2 regions of the Ochrobactrum sp. 19YEA23 genome follow, and region 1 is predicted to be linked to the other one. Evidence: predicted binding sites of a transcription regulator. Region 1 holds the regulator's gene; the other holds the start of a gene.
The links. Region 1 encodes PhoB, which activates phosphate uptake and scavenging genes when phosphate is short. Its sites were predicted from a motif close to TGTCATNNANCTGTCAT; they were not measured.
Positions count from the first base shown of each region.

Region 2: a site for PhoB is predicted at 1,553-1,569, ahead of QBD01_RS23905 (UDP-2,3-diacylglucosamine diphosphatase). Genes of this name have one in related genera too.

Region 1 covers NZ_JASAMQ010000001.1:305,793-308,913, forward strand. The annotation lists gene pstB (phosphate ABC transporter ATP-binding protein PstB) at 1-42, shown strand, start outside; gene phoU (phosphate signaling complex protein PhoU) at 137-859, shown strand; gene phoB (phosphate regulon transcriptional regulator PhoB) at 1,005-1,691, shown strand; gene QBD01_RS01405 (hypothetical protein) at 2,085-2,270, opposite strand; gene QBD01_RS01410 (cell wall hydrolase) at 2,327-3,121, shown strand, end outside.
Region 2 covers NZ_JASAMQ010000015.1:30,988-34,108, reverse strand. The annotation lists gene QBD01_RS23910 (glycosyltransferase family 1 protein) at 1-612, opposite strand, end outside; gene QBD01_RS23905 (UDP-2,3-diacylglucosamine diphosphatase) at 609-1,475, opposite strand; gene QBD01_RS23900 (SDR family oxidoreductase) at 1,760-2,539, shown strand; gene QBD01_RS23895 (NADP-dependent malic enzyme) at 2,720-3,121, shown strand, end outside.

The sequences.
Region 1 (3,121 bases):
GAAAAGCGCACGCAGGACTACATCACCGGACGCTTTGGCTAACAACGAGGGCGGGGGACAAGCCTCCCTTGCCCGCGGACTGCGCTAGCAAAAACAGAAGTGCGGCTTCCCCGCAATTTATATTACGAGGTCTACCATGCCGTCTCAGCATACCGTTCGTTCCTACGATGAGGAACTGAAGTTTCTCACCCACAAGATCGCCGAAATGGGCGGACATGCGGAACGTATGGTCGAACAGTCGGTCGCCGCTATCGTCAATGCAGACAACGCCCTTGCCCAGCGCGTCATTTCAGACGACCTGATCCTGGACGCCAGCGAACGCGAAATCGACGACAAGGCCGTGATGATCATCGCCAAGCGTCAGCCGATGGCTGTCGATCTGCGCGAGATTATCGGTTCGATCCGCATCTCCGCCGATCTGGAGCGCGTTGGCGATCTGGGCAAGAACATTGCCAAGCGCGTTGCCGCCGTTTCGGAGTCCCGCCAGCCGGTCAAGCTCTATCGCGGTCTTGAAACGCTGGCCGAACTGGCGCTGACCCAGCTCAAGGACGTGCTCGACGCCTATGCGTCGCGCTCGGTGCAGCAGATCAATATCGTGCGTGATCGCGACGATGAGATCGACGCCATGTACACCTCGCTGTTCCGCGAGCTGCTCACCTATATGATGGAAGATCCGCGCAATATTTCCGCCTGCACGCATCTTCTGTTCTGCGCCAAGAATATCGAGCGCATCGGCGACCATGCGACCAACATCGCGGAAACCGTCTATTACATCGTGACCGGCCTGCAGATGCCTGCCGAACGACCGAAAGAAGACCTGAGCCACGGCATCGTCGTGGATGAGGCACGCAAGCCCTGAGTAAGCGCTGCGTTTGGAGCACATCAGGACGGCTTTGCCGAAAGGAGCTCCAAATGCGGTGGAGAATGAGTGAATAGCGCGGCGGCACGCGGTCGATAGGGGGACGTGTATCTTCCGCTCGCTGGATTTTAATAGGGAATATTGGATGTCACAGGTACCCAAAATCGCTGTGGTGGAAGACGAAGAGGCGCTGAGCGTTCTGCTGCGCTACAATCTTGAGGCCGAAGGCTATCAGGTGGATACGATGCTACGCGGCGACGAGGCTGAAATCGCGCTGCGCGAGAACGTACCGGATCTTCTCATCCTCGATTGGATGCTTCCTGGCGTATCGGGCATCGAACTGTGCCGCCGTCTGCGCCAGTGGCCGGAGACGGAACGTTTGCCGGTCATCATGCTGACCGCCCGCGGTGAGGAAAGCGAACGCGTTCGCGGCTTGAGCGTCGGCGCCGACGATTATGTCGTAAAGCCGTTCTCGACGCCTGAGCTTCTGGCCCGCGTCAAGGCCATGCTGCGCCGCGCTAATCCAAGCCTGCTGTCGCATGTGCTGAAGGTGGGCGATCTGGTGCTCGACCGCCAGCAGCATCGTGTTTACCGCAAAGAAAAGGAAGTTCGTCTTGGACCGACGGAGTTCCGCCTGCTGGAATATTTCATGATGTCGCCGGGCCGCGTGTTCTCACGCAGCCAGCTTCTCGATGGTGTCTGGGGACCGGACATCTATGTCGATGATCGCACCGTCGACGTCCATGTCGGACGCCTGCGCAAGGCTATCAACTTGGGTCGCGCGCTTGATCCGATCCGCACGGTACGCGGCGCCGGTTATTCTTTCGGCTGATCGAACTTCAATAGAAACTGCTCTTCGAGCCCGTCTTTCGTGACCGAAAGGCGGGCTCGATCACTTTCAGACGTGCCCATTTTGCCAGTTGCCTGCTCCACCCGATTCGGTCAGATGAGGTGCTGAAAAGGCCAAAAATGGCCAATCTCACGGAATGTTACGTAGCTTGCATCAAAGTTGAAGGAACCGGCGCAGGACTTGCTAAAACAGTTACGCCGCAGATTTTCCCAACCGGATGAAGCAAGATATATCAAAATTTTACAGCAGTTGCGAATTAAGGCAGCGATGTGGCCTGTATTGAGGAACTATGATTTCCATCAAATCAAAGGTTTATCTCTTTTCTGTAGGTTCATTAAGAAATTATTAATAGTTTTGAATGGTTTGTGTGGGCAATTACGCTCGTGATTCGGGTTTCATTTGTGGCCGTTTCGATGGTTTCAGCAATTTCGGAATTTGACCCATTGCCTTTTTTTGGCCTAAAAATTCCAAAACCTTGAAGAAGACGAGCGACGGCAGGTTGTTTGATTTTTGATCTTCGCCTGCTTTGACTTGCACCGCAGCTAGACCCGTACCGGTCATTATTGGCCTTCGGATCGACTGCTTCAGTTAAGGGTCCTGAATATGAGACTGAGCCGTTGACGCGCGCTGGTAATTGGAAGCTGCCTGTATTGGCAGGACTGCTCGTAGCGCCCTTCGTAATGACGGGCTGCACGACGACCGGCACCACAGCCAAGACTGAGAAGACGGCGGCCGCAAGCCACGTCAAGTCGGTTAACGGCGTCAAGACCTATACCTACACGGCGAGGGACAAGGAGTGCCTCGAGCGCGCAATGTTCTTCGAATCGAACCGTTCCAGCCCTGATGGTCTGATGGCTGTCGGTACGGTCGTCATGAACCGCCTCGCATCGGGCCGTTATCCGGATACTATTTGTGGCGTTGTCGGTCAGAAGAACCAGTTCGCACCGGGCGTTCTCAGCCGCAGGATGGAATCGGGCAAGCTGCCCGACGTTCAGGCAGCTGCTGACGCCGTGCTGAAGGGCCAGCGCCATCCAAAGCTGAAGAACGCCATGTTCTTCCACACGGCTGGTCTGTCATTCCCGTATAACAACATGCATTACGTGCTGGTTGCCGGCGGTAATTCATTCTACGAGAAGCGCAACCGCGACGGCTCGTTGCAGAACCCGGTGCCGCAGGAGCCATACAATCTGGCTCTCGCCTATTCGCCGCAGTCGCCATCCACGCCGCAAGATCCGTCTTATGACGTGACGCTGCCACAGGCCGGTCCAGTGCCGGAAGCAGCGCCCACCGTACAGGTCGCGCTGGCGGATGCCGCAAAGATGGAAACCTCTATACGGGGCAGCGGCCTTGGCCCGCAGGCACGTGGCAATCGCCTCTCGCACCAGAATGGTATAGCGACAGCACAGGCACAG
Region 2 (3,121 bases), on a different contig from region 1:
GGGAAGATCGAGACTGAGAAAGGCCGGAAGATTCTTTTCCGTCGCAACACGTCCAACGCAGATGAAGACTGGCCCCGGCAGATCGCGGTTCACATTGGCGCGGGCGTGGAAGACACCCCGATCCACGCCGCGCGTCCATAGATTGAGACCGGTAAAGCCGCGCTCTTTCAGATCATCGAGAATGGACTGTGTGGGAACGAGCGTATGCGAAGCGGCATTGTGGAAGTGCCGCAGAAACGCGTAGCTCCAGCTCAACGGAACCGGAAAGCGCTCCGCCACATATTCAGGAAAGCGCGTGTGAAAACTGGTGGTAAAACTCCAGCCCATTTTCAGGCACGCCTGCCGCGCCATGTAGCCCAGCGGGCCCTCGGTGGCGATATGGATATAATCCGGCTTCATCTGGACGAGCCGCCGCCGAAATGCACCGGGCGTCGTGAGAGCAAGCCTGATCTCGGGATAGGTCGGGCACGGAAACGACTTATAATCGAGTGGGGAAACGACGACCACCTCGTAACCCCGTGCACGCATCATTTCCTGGCATTTGGTCAGTGTCCGAACAACACCGTTGACTTGTGGATGCCAGGCGTCGGTGACGATGACGAGCTTGTTCATCCGGCAATTTTCGCCGCATTACGGGCAGTGCGGGGAAGCCGGACTATTCTGTTGCCGTCAGAGGAAGTATCGTGAGAAATGGCCTTGCCGCCGGACGATTTCTCGTCGCGCATCTGGGTCCAGCTGACCAGTTCCATACGCCCGTCGAAATGCTCCAGCACCGCTGTGCAGCTTTCCACCCAGTCGCCGGTGTTGATATATTCAACATCATTCATCTTTTCGATGGTGGCGTGGTGAATATGGCCGCAAATGACGCCATCAACACCGATACGCTTCGCCTCTTCCGACACCACCGTTTCAAACTCACCGATGAAATTAACCGCCTTCTTCACCCGGAACTTTGCCCAGGCCGAAAATGACCAGTAGCGCAGACCGAACAGGGACCGCACACGGTTCATCAATGTGTTGATCCAGATCGCGGTATCGTAGGCCCAGTCGCCGAGATAAGCGATAAAGCGCGCATTGCGCACCACCACGTCGAACTGATCGCCGTGGATCACAAGAAACTTGCGGCCATCCGCCGTCTCGTGAATGGAGCGGTTCATGACTTCAATGCCGCCAAAATGTGTTCCCTGAAAATTACGCAGGAACTCATCGTGATTGCCGGCAATATAGATGATGTTGGTGCCCTTGCGGCTTTTGCGCAGCAGCTTCTGGACAACGTCGTTATGTTCCTGCGGCCAGTGCCAGTTGCGCCGCAACCGCCAGCCGTCGACGATGTCGCCGACCAGATAAATCGTATCCGCATCATGATAACGCAGGAAATCGAGAAGCAGGTCGGCCTGCGCGGCCTTTGAACCCAAATGCACATCCGAGATGAAAATCGTCCGGAATTTCTTCGCCTGTGCTGCGTCAGTGCTCATTTTGGTTGTCCCTCTCAATGGCAACCTGAAACTGCATGCAGAGAACCTGATTCATGTCACAGAGGCATGACGGGACTGTAACGCGCATATGACAGCGGCGAACGGGCTGACAGCCATCTGAAAGCTATGATCACCAAATATTGTGCGTGAAAAACACCGAAAAATGCCCAATTCGAGCACGAGAAAAGTGGACACATCACCGCGTCAACCAGAATCCGGTTGATTGCACTTGGTGCTTGGTGGCATGTCTCCATGACCTTTAAAAAAGCAAAGAGGATCGAGCCGTGGATTTGGGCTTGAAAGGTCGCAAGGCAATCGTATGCGCTTCCAGCAAAGGTCTGGGCCGCGCCTGCGCCGAAGCACTGGCTGAAGCAGGATGCGATATCGTGCTGAACGGTCGAAGTGAAGAAACGCTGCTTGAAGCAGCTGAAGCCATCCGCTCAGCCTATGGCGTCAATGTGGTTGCCGTGGCTGCTGATGTTTCGACCCCGGAAGGCCAGCTGGCTTTGCTTGCCGCCTGCCCCAACCCCGATATTCTCGTCAACAACAATGGCGGGCCGCCGTTCCGCGACTTCCGCCTGCTCGACCGCGAAGCCATTCTCGATGGCGTGACCCAGAACATGGTCACCCCGCTTGAGCTGATCAAGGCCGTCATCGACGGCATGGTCGAGCGCGGCTTTGGACGTATCGTCAACATCACCTCCACTTCAGTTTATGCGCCCATTCCAGGGCTCGACCTGTCGTCCGGCGCCCGTGCCGGGTTGACGGCCTTTCTGGCTGGCGTTGCGCGCACCGTTGCAGGGGCCAATGTCACCATTAACAATATTCTGCCCGGCGCCTTCGATACGGACCGTCTGCGCAAGGGCTTTGCCTTCTCCGCGCAGAAGACCGGCACCACCGCAGAAGCGGAAGCCGCAAAACGCGCGGCGCGTATCCCGGCCGGACGGATTGGCCAGCCGGAAGAGTTCGGAAAGGCTTGCGCCTTTCTCTGCTCGCAGCATGCAGGCTATATAACGGGCCAGAATCTCGTTATTGACGGCGGCGCTTATCAAAGTGCCTTCTGATGCGGCCACAACATTACAGATAAACTCATTCTCCAAAACGGGCCTAATGGGACGTGAGAGTTTAAGCTAAAACCCAAAGCGCCCGACCCACGTGTTTAAAGGCTCGGTGTGCATGTGATTGCACCCTCCACGCGCCGCTCATCATCCCGGCGGTGCGGAAAAATGGAAAGCGATGCGACTATGACCAAGAAAACTCCTTCCACGCCGACGCGTTCGGACTTCGATGAAGCAGCCCTGTTTTTCCATCGATATCCGAAGCCCGGAAAGCTGGAAATTCAGGCAACCAAGCCGCTCGGAAACCAGCGAGACCTTGCGCTCGCTTATTCGCCGGGCGTGGCCGCGCCCTGCCTCGCTATTCAGGAAGACCCGGCAACCGCTGCCGAATATACGGCGCGCGGCAACCTCGTCGCGGTTGTTTCGAACGGTACGGCTGTTCTCGGCCTCGGCAATATCGGCGCGCTTGCATCGAAGCCGGTTATGGAAGGCAAGGCCGTCCTGTTCAAGAAATTCGCCGATATCGATGTTTTTGATATCGAAATCGATGCGCTTGAAATCAACCGCGTTGTCGATGTGGTTTCCGCT